Regions from separate parts of the Crossiella sp. NPDC003009 genome, predicted to be linked through region 1. Evidence: riboswitches for the same ligand, from Rfam matches in the RefSeq annotation. Region 1 holds a riboswitch; each other region holds the start of a gene.
What was found. A riboswitch is a leader RNA that binds a small molecule or an ion and turns the genes downstream of it on or off. The one in region 1 is predicted to bind cobalamin.
Positions count from the first base shown of each region.

Region 2: linked by a shared signal. The riboswitch ahead of ACWDY5_RS24450 (putative cobaltochelatase) and the one ahead of ACWDY5_RS28350 (ribonucleoside-diphosphate reductase subunit alpha) in region 1 are both predicted to bind cobalamin.
Region 3: linked by a shared signal. The riboswitch ahead of metE (5-methyltetrahydropteroyltriglutamate--homocysteine S-methyltransferase) and the one ahead of ACWDY5_RS28350 (ribonucleoside-diphosphate reductase subunit alpha) in region 1 are both predicted to bind cobalamin.

Region 1 covers NZ_JBSFUA010000033.1:25,884-29,058, reverse strand. The annotation lists gene ACWDY5_RS28355 (NADPH:quinone oxidoreductase family protein) at 1-824, opposite strand, end outside; cobalamin riboswitch at 932-1,168, shown strand; gene ACWDY5_RS28350 (ribonucleoside-diphosphate reductase subunit alpha) at 1,463-3,175, shown strand, end outside.
Region 2 covers NZ_JBSFUA010000025.1:40,228-43,402, forward strand. The annotation lists gene ACWDY5_RS24450 (putative cobaltochelatase) at 1-1,939, opposite strand, end outside; cobalamin riboswitch at 1,973-2,121, opposite strand; gene ACWDY5_RS24455 (cytochrome P450) at 2,156-3,175, opposite strand, start outside.
Region 3 covers NZ_JBSFUA010000001.1:335,685-338,859, forward strand. The annotation lists gene metE (5-methyltetrahydropteroyltriglutamate--homocysteine S-methyltransferase) at 1-1,406, opposite strand, end outside; cobalamin riboswitch at 1,527-1,733, opposite strand; gene cobF (precorrin-6A synthase (deacetylating)) at 1,768-2,589, opposite strand; gene ACWDY5_RS01575 (hypothetical protein) at 2,605-3,175, opposite strand, start outside.

The DNA of each region.
Region 1 (3,175 bases):
GGGTCCTTGTGCGTGTACAGGCCCCAGTGCAGGCCCAGCAGCGAGTAGTTCTTGACCAGGGCATGGTTCATCGCGGCGCTGGGGATCTCACCGCTGGCGAAGCCGACGATGACGATCCGGCCCTCGAAGGCGATCACCTTGGTGGAGGCGCGGAAGGAGTCGCCGCCGACCGGGTCGTAGACCACGTCCACGCCGCGGCCGCCGGTGAACTCCTTCACCGTGGCGATCACGTCCTCCTGCTTGCGGTCGATCACCAGGTCCGCGCCCAGCTCCTTGGCCACCTCGGCCTTGCGCGCCCCGCCGACCACGCCGATCACGGTGGCGCCGGCGGCCTTGCCGAGCTGGATGGCCGCACTGCCAACGCCGCCGGCCGCGGCGTGCACCAGCAGGGTCTCGCCCTCGGCCAGCCCGGCCCTGCGGTGCAGGCCGAACCAGCCGGTCTGGTAGGCGATGTGGAACCCGGCGGCCTGCGCGTCGTCCAGCGCCTCGGGTGCGGGCAGCAGCTCGGTGGCGCCGACCGCCACGTACTCGGCCAGCCCGCCGTGCGGCGGCGCGGGCGTGGCGATGACCCGGTCGCCGACCGCGAACCCACTGGCGCCCTCACCGAGCGCGACCACCTCACCGCAAAGCTCGACCCCCGGAGTGAACGGCAGCGGCGGGCGGACCTGGTACTGACCCCGGCACAGCAGCGCGTCCGGGAAGTTCAACGCGGTCGCGCGGACCTTCACCAGCACCTGTCCCGGCCCGGCGACCGGCTCCGGGACCTCGTCCAGCCGGAGCACGTCCCGCGGCTCGCCCAGCTCGTGCACACGCCATGCCCGCACCCTGCACCTCCACGCACCGTGATCAGTACACCCCCATCGTGTCATGTCCCGCCGACACGCGACACACGGCCATATTGGGTGCGCTTGCGCGGGCTACCCCTACATGTAGTATCCGTTGCGCTGATGGTTCGCCGGGCACGCAAACGCCAGGCGAGGCAACAGGGAACCCGGTGCGACTCCGGGACTGCCCCGCAGCGGTGAGTGGGAACGACCGCCGTCACCGGCCGAGCACCAGGGCCGGTACAGCACTGGACGCCACGGTCCGGGAAGCGACGGCCAGTAGGTGCGCCAGCGCTTGGCGCGTGCCCGCGAGTCCGAAGACCTGCCGTCAGCGGGCGCACCGCCGGTGCGCCTGGTTCGCGGTCTCGTGGGAAGGCCGAGCGGACGACTGGGCGACGCACGCGCGCGCCCCGGTCGGCCCTCGCCTGCCTCTGACTCCGCGGCCCACTGACGCCGACGCTCGCGAGGAGAGACGACCTGTATGACCGCATCGCCTGCGAGCTGTAGCGAGCCTCAGAGCTAAGCCAGCTTCACCCCGCTCTTCCCCAGCGACGGCAACCGAACCCGGCCCCGGGTCCTCGGCCGCCCGGCGCTGCCCTCATCCGTCCAGCACACCTTTTGGAGCAGCTTTCGTGTCAGTGCATTCGCCAGAGATCGCAGCCGGCGCGGTCACGGTGATCCGCCGCAACGGCGCGGTGTCCCCGTTCGAGGCGGCCAAGATCACAGCCGCGATGACCAAGGCCTTCCTCGCCGTGGAAGGCACCGACGCGGGTTCCTCGCCCCGCGTGCGCGAACAGATCACCGAGCTGACCGCCTCGGTGACGCAGGGCCTGCTGCGGCACGCCGGCCCGGACCGGCCGCTGCACATCGAGCAGATCCAGGACCAGGTCGAGCTGACCCTGATGCGGGCCGGGCACCAGAAGGTCGCCCGCGCCTACGTGCTCTACCGCGAGGAGCACAACAAGGCCCGCGCGCAGGCCGCGCCCAAGCCCGCGCCGCGGTTCTCCGTGCGCCAGGCCGACGGCACGCTGGTCCCGCTGGACACCGACCGGCTGGCGCTGGTCATCTCCGAGTCCTGCGCGGACCTGGCGGCGGTGGACAGCGAGGCGGTGCTGGCCGAGACGCTGCGCAACCTCTACCACGGCATCAGCCCGGCCGAGCTGAGCATCGCGCCGGTGATGGCCGCGCGCACCATGGTCGAGACCGACCCGAACTACTCCTACGTCAGCGCCCGGCTGCTGCTGGACAAGCTGCGCGGCGAGGCGCTGACCTTTCTGGCCGGCGAGCAGCGGGTGGCCAGCCACGCGCAGATGGCCGGGGAGTACCCCACCTACTTCGCCGAGTTCATCCGGCGCGGGGTGGAGCTGGACCAGCTGGACACCGAGCTGGCCAAGTTCGACCTGGAGCGCCTCGGCGCCGCCCTGGTGGCCGACCGGGACCTGAAGTTCCAGTTCCTGGGCATGCAGACCCTCTACGACCGCTACCTGCTGCACAGCGACGAGCACCGCTACGAGCTGCCGCAGGCCTTCTTCATGCGGGTCGCGATGGGCCTGGCGCTGCGCGAGGACGACCGCGAGGCGCGGGCGATCGAGTTCTACGACCTGATCTCCAGCTTCGACTTCATGTGCTCCACGCCCACGCTGTTCAACGCGGGCACCACCCGCTCGCAGCTGTCCTCCTGCTTCCTCACCACGGTGGGCGATGACCTGGAGGGCATCTTCCACGGCATCAGCAACAACGCGCTGCTGTCGAAGTACGCCGGTGGGCTGGGCAACGACTGGACGCCGGTGCGCGGCATCGGCGCGCACATCAAGGGCACCAACGGCAAGTCCCAGGGCGTGGTGCCGTTCCTGAAGATCGCCAACGACACCGCGGTCGCGGTGAACCAGGGCGGCAAGCGCAAGGGCGCGGTCTGCGCGTACCTGGAAACCTGGCACATCGACGTCGAGGAGTTCCTCGACCTGCGCAAGAACACCGGCGACGACCGGCGGCGCACGCACGACATGAACACCGCGAACTGGGTGCCGGATGAGTTCCTGCGCCGGGTCCGCGCGGACGGGCAGTGGACGCTGTTCTCCCCGGACGAGGTGCCGGACCTGCACGACTCCTACGGCCTGGAGTTCTCCCGCAAGTACGCCGAGTACGAGGCGGCCGCCGACCGCGGCGAGATCAGGGTGTTCCGCCGGGTGCAGGCCAAGGACCTGTGGCGGCGCATGCTGACCATGCTGTTCGAGACCGGGCACCCGTGGATCACCTTCAAGGACCCGTGCAACCTGCGCTCCCCGCAGCAGCACTCCGGCGTGGTGCACTCCTCGAACCTGTGCACCGAGATCACCCTGAACACCACGATC
Region 2 (3,175 bases), on a different contig from region 1:
ACTCGTCGAGGCTCAGGCAGGTCGCGCCCAGGGCGAGCGCGAGCCGGGCGGCCAGGTCGAGGCGGACCATGCCGTGCTCGCAGTCCACCACGATCGCGGCCACGCCGTCGGCGGCCAGCAGGGCGGCGGCGCGCAGGGCGTCGCGGACCGGGTCACCGTGCACGCCGACGGTGGCGCGGCCGTCGGTGACCACGACCAGCAGCGGGCGGCGGCGCGGGTCGCGCAGGCGTTCGGCGGCCAGGGTCTTGCGGGCGCGCAGCAGGCCATCGGCCAGCGGGGTGCGGCCGCCGGTGCGCAGCCGCTTGAGCCGGGCGGCGGCCGCGTCCACCGAGGAGGTCGGCGGCAGGGTCAGCTCGGCGCCACCGCCGCGGAAGGTGACCAGGCCGACCTTGTCCCTGCGCTGGTAGGCGTCGCGGAGCAGGGACAGCACCGCGCCGCTGACCGCGGACATCCGCTTGCGGGCGGCCATCGAGCCGGAGGCGTCCACCGCGAAGAGCACCAAGTTGCCCTCCTTGCCCTCGCGGACCGCGCGGCGCACGTCCTCACCGCGCAGCAGCAGGCCGGGTCCGGTGCGGCCGCGGCCGGCCTGGTGCGGGGCGGCCGCGGCGACGGTGGCGGACAGGTGCAGGCCGTGGCCGTCCACTGTGGACGGACGGACCACCCGGCCGAACTCCGAACGGGACCGGGACCGGCGGCCGGGCGCGCCCTCGCCGAGGCCGGGGACCTGGAGCAGGCGGGCGCGGAAGGCGGGGGCCGGGGCGGCCGGGGCCTGTTCGCCGCCGCCCGAGGGCTGGTCGCCGGAAGGGCTGGACTGGTTGTCAGGAGCGGGCTGCTGGCCGTCGGCGGGCGGGGTGGCGTTGTCGCCGTGGTCCTGGCCGCAGCCGGGGCCGTTGGGGTCGTCATCGGGGTCCGGCCGCGGCGGTTCGGCTTCCTCGGCCGCGGCGGCGAGGGCCTGCTGGAGCTGCTCCTCCTCCAGGCCGGGCTCGTCGAAGGGGTCACGGCGCTTGCGGTGCGGCAGGGCGAGGCGGGCGGCGACCTCGATGTCGCTCGCGTCGACCTCGGCCGCGCCGCGCCAGGCGGCGTGCGCGAGCGCGGTGCGCGCCACCACCAGGTCCGCGCGCATGCCGTCGACCTCGAACGCGGCGCACAGCGCGGCGATCCGGCGCAGCTCCACATCGGGCAGCACGACCGCTGACAAAGCAGCGCGGGCGGTGGCGATGCGGGCGGCCAGGTCGCGGTCGTCGGGGGCGAAGCGGGCGGCGAAGGCGGCCGGGTCGGCCTCGTAGGCCAAGCGGCGGCGGACCACCTCGGTGCGGGTGTCGGTGTCGCGGGCGGCGAGCACGGTGACGGTGAGGCCGAAGCGGTCCAGCAGCTGCGGCCGCAGCTCGCCCTCCTCCGGGTTCATCGTGCCGACCAGCAGGAAGCTGGCCGCGTGCGAGATGGACACACCTTCGCGCTCGACGTGCGCGCGGCCCATGGCGGCGGCGTCCAGCAGCAGGTCGACCAGGTGGTCGTGCAGCAGGTTGACCTCGTCCACGTAGAGCACGCCGCGGTGCGCGGCCGCGAGCAGGCCCGGCTGGTAGGCGCGGACACCCTCGGTGAGCGCGCGTTCCAGGTCCAGCGAGCCGACCAGGCGGTCCTCGGTGGCGCCGACCGGCAGCTCGACCAGCCGGGCCGGGCGGGTGGTGGCCGCGCCGTCGTGCGGGGCGTCCGGACAGTTCGGGTCGGGGCGGGCCGGGTCGCAGGCGAAGCGGCAGTGCTCGACCACGTCGGCCGGTGGCAGCAAGGCGGCCAGGCCACGCACGATGGTCGACTTCGCGGTGCCCTTCTCCCCGCGCACCAGCACCCCGCCGATGCCAGGGTGGACGGCGTTGAGCAGCAGGGCGAGCCGGAGGTCGGGATGTCCGACCACAGCGGAGAACGGGTAGCCGACGGTCATGCGCGAGGTCCTTCCTCGGGTGTCCACGCCCGGGTCGGGAGGCCGAGGGGGACGAGTCTCCTGACTCCCGGAACCGTTCCTGACGAAACCGTTCCGGTCACAGTGGCGGGACCGTCCCGGACTCGCACCGGGTTCCTCGCTCACCCCTCGCTGACAAAGCAGTTCGCATCGTCGCACACGATCAGGCGACTCAGGCCGTCTCGCTGATCACGCTTGTCATCGGGTGGCGAGCACGCGCAGCGGGGCGCGGAAGGAGAGCAGGCCCAGCATCGGCGGTTCCGGCTCCAGCAGGCGCAGGTGTGGCAGGCGGCTGGCCACCTCGGTGAGCACCACGGCGGCCTCCGTCCTGGCCAGTCCGGCGCCGAGGCAGAAGTGGCGGCCGTGGCCGAAGGCCAGGTGGCGGCGCGGGTCGGGGCGGGCCGGGCAGAAGGACTCGGGGTCGGCGAAGACCTCCGGGTCCGAGCCCGCGCCGGCGAGCAGGAGCAGCAGGTGCGCGCCCTGCGGCACCCGCACCCCGGACAGGGTGGCCGGGCGGGCGGCGACGCGGCGCCAGGTGTTCACCGGCGGTTCGCGGCGCAGCACCTCCTCCACGCAGGCCGCGGCCAGCTCCTGGTCACCGGCGGCCAGGCGCGGCCAGAGGTCGGTGCGCGGGATGAGCCGGTGCAGCAGGGTGCTGAGCAGCTGGCTGGTGGTCTCCTGACCGGCGATGAGCAGGAAGTAGCAGACGCCGACCGCCTCGGCCACGCGCAGCGGCCGGTCGCCGGGCGCGCGGTGCGCGGCGAGCTGGCCGAACAGGTCGGGGCTGCCGGGGGTGGCGGCGCGGATGCGGGCGGCCAGCCACTGGTGGAACTCCCCCGCCGCCTCCGCGAGGGCCTGGTGGCGGCCGGGGCCGGGGCGGCCCCAGAACAGTTCCAGCGAGGCCGCGCTCCACGCCTTGAGCACCGGCAGGTCGACCCCGGTGATGCCGAGCAGCTCCAGCAGCACCCGGCAGGGCAGCTCCGCGGCCAGCCCGGCGACCAGGTCGAACTCGCCGCTGGCCGGCAGGCGGTCCAGGTACTCGGTGGCGAGGGCGCGGATGCGGGGTTCGGCGGCGCGCACCTTGGCCGGGGTGAAGTAGCCGGCGACCAGGCGGCGCAGGCCGGTGTGGCTGTCGGTGCCGTTGTTGGCCAGCGTGGGCGGCAGCGAGAACCGGGCCCTGGCCAGCACGCGCAGCTGCGCCGGCGGGACCGGGGTGAT
Region 3 (3,175 bases), on a different contig from region 1:
AGCACGTCCAGGCCGATCTCCTCCTGGAGCTTGATCACCCTGGCGATCTCGGCGCGCATCCGCTCGGTGTACTGCGCCTCGGTCAGCTCACCGGAGCGCAGTCCGGCCCGCGCGGCGCGGATCTCACCGGTCTGCGGGAACGAGCCGATCGTGGTGGTGGCCAGCGGCGGCAGGCCCAGCAGCGCGTCCTGGGCGGCGGCGCGTTCGGCGTAGGGCGCGCGGGTGCGGTCGGCCGGGGTCAGCGCGGCGATCTTGGCGCGGACCGCCTCGTCGTGACGGGGTTCGGCGGCGGGCTGGCCGGCCTGGTCGGCCCAGTCGCCGTCCACGCCCTCGCGCAGCGCCTTGCCGACCAGGACGACCTCGCGCAGCTTCTGCCGGGCGAAGGCCAGCCGGGAGCGGACCTCCGGTGCCAGCGCGGTTTCGGCGTCCAGGTCGTAGGGCACGTGCAGCAGCGTGCAAGAGGTGGAGACCGCGACCTCGCGGGCGGCGCCCAGCAGCGAGGCCGAGGTGGCCACCGCCTGCCGCAGGTCGGCCCGCCACACGTTGCGGCCGTCGATCACCCCGGCGACCAGGGTCTTCTCCCGCAGTGCCGGGATGCCGGCGATGCCCTCGGCGCCACCGGCGACCAGGTCCACCGCGATGGCCTCTACCGCGGTGCCTGCCAGCACCGGCAGGGCTGGGCCGAGTGCGCCGTAGTAGCCGGTGACCAGCAGCTTCGGCCGGTTGGGCACCGCGGTGAGCCGATCGTAGGCGCGGGCCAGCGCGGCGAGCTCGGCCTCGGTGCGGTCGGCGGCGAAGGCGGGCTCATCGAACTGGACCCAGGTGACGCCCTCGGCGGCGAGCAGGCCGAGTAGTTCGGTGTAGACCGCCAGCAGGTCGTCCAGCCGGGCCAGTGGGTCCGCGCCCTTGGCCAGCAGGAGGAAGGTCACCGGGCCGAGCAGCACCGGGCGGGTCTCCACTTCCAGGGCCTTGGCCTCGCGGTACTCCGCGATCGGTTTGCCGCCCGCCAGCCAGAACTGGGTGTCCTGGTCGATCTCCGGGACCAGGTAGTGGTAGTTGGTGTCGAACCACTTGGTCATCTCCAGCGGCGGCACCTCGTCGGTGCCCCGCGCGGCGGCGAAGTAGGTGTCCAGGTCGTGGTCCTGCTGGTACCGGGCCGGGACCGCGCCGACCAGGACGGCGGTGTCGAGCACCTGGTCGTAGAAGGAAAACGTGTTGGAGGGGACCGAGTCCAGGCCCGCCTCGCGCAGCTCCAGCCAGGTGGCCGCGCGCAGCCGCGCGGCGGTGCCGAGCAGGGTGTCGCGGTCGATGCGGCCCGCCCAGTACTGCTCCACCGCGCGTTTGAGCTCCCGGCGTGGACCGATCCGCGGATAACCCAGGACGGTGGCGCCGATACCGCTGGTCACAAGCTCTCTCCTCGCGAGCGTGCTGAGGTCCGGACGACCTGCGGGCACACCGGCGGGAGACGGCACGAAGCCGCGTCCGCGCAAGCCCGCCCGAGAGGCTTCCGGACTCCGCGCACCCGGCGGGCGCGCGGGCCGGTGGCAGGTCTTCGGACTCACGGGCGCAGAGCTCGCTCCTACCGGCCGTCGCTTCCCACGCTCAGCGCGCAGTGCTTGATGACGGCTTTCGTTCCCGTTCACCGCTGCGGGGCAGTCCCGGATTCCCACCGGGTTCCCTCTTGCCTCGATCAGCCGTCACCGGCCGGGCGAACCACCAGCGAGGCGAGCGTATCGCAACGCGCGCAACTGTTTCATGATGCGGGAATCACACCGGATCCGAGGTTTTGCGGCGCAGCAGGTAGCTATCCATGATCCAGCCCTTGGCCGCGCGGGCTCGTTCCCTGGTGGCCACGATGTGCTCGGCGACCTCGGCCAGCGGCCCGGAGACCAGGATCTCGTCCGCGGTGCCCACGTAGGCGCCCCAGTGGATGGTCACCCCTGGCTCGTCCCGGTAGCGCAGGAAGGTGTTGCCGGAGTCCAGCATCACCAGCACGTCGTCGACCTGCTCCGGCCAGCCCGTGGCCAGCCTGCGGCCGGTGGTGATCTGCACCGAACCGGCGATCTGGTTGAAGGTGACCCGGTGCCGGGCGGCCAGCGCGGACAGGCTGCTGATGCCCGGCCGCACCCGCACCTCGAAGTCTGCCTCGCCGCGGGCCAGCACCTCCTCGACCACCGCGATGATGCTGTCGTAGAGGGCGGGATCGCCCCACACCAGGAACGCGCCGGTCTCGTCCTCGCCCAGGTGCTCGGTGATCAGCCGCTGGCACACCTCGGCCCGGCGGGAACGCCAGTCCGCCACGGCGCCGGTGTAGGCATCGGCCTCCCGGTGCCGTGGCGGGTCCTCGGCCCTGGCCACCCGGTACCCGCCCTCGGGCAGGTGGGTGTCCAGGATCAGCTGGCGCAGGTCGGACAGCTCGCGGGCCTGACCGGGCTTGTCCAGGAAGAACACCACGTCGGCCTGCCGCAGCGCGGCCACCGCCTCCACCGTGACCTGCCCGGGATCGCCCGCCCCGATGCCGACCACCTCGACCACCCGTGCCACCTGAACCCCGTTCCGTCGTCCGCTGCGGGGACGATTGTGCGGCATCGGGTGCGGCGGGCCTCAGCCCAGGCTGGCCCGGACGGTGTAGCCGTCGCCGGACTTGGCCACCACCTGGATGCGCACCCCGTTGGCGGAGTCGGTGAAGGTGGCCACCTCACCGGGTCCGAGGTCGTAGGGGGCGTTGTTCAGGCCGAGGCCGCCGCAGCTGGTGTTCGGCTGGGCATCCATCACCCGGACCGGGCCGCTGCCGCTGGCGGTGCGGGAGTCGATCCGGTAGATCAGCACGCCGGTGTCGCAGGCCCTGGTGTCCAGTCCGATCCGTTGCCGCACCTCGGCGATGTACGCGGTGCTCGCGCCGTGCCGCACCACCACCGCCTTGGTGCCGGGCTCGGTCTCCACCGGGGTGACCAACTGCTCGATGGTGCCGCCGCGGGTGGCCAGGCAGGCGATCTGGGTGTCGGCCAGCCAGCCCAGCTTCCACTTGTGCCAGGCGAAGTGGTCGGGGGCCGGGCCCCACATGTGCCCCATCACGTCCCAGCCGCCGGTCCAGCCGAACCCGCCGGGCCCGCCGTAGGTGTCGGGCAGGCTGAGCAGGTGCCCGCCCTCGTGGTTGAGCAGGATGTGCCCGTCC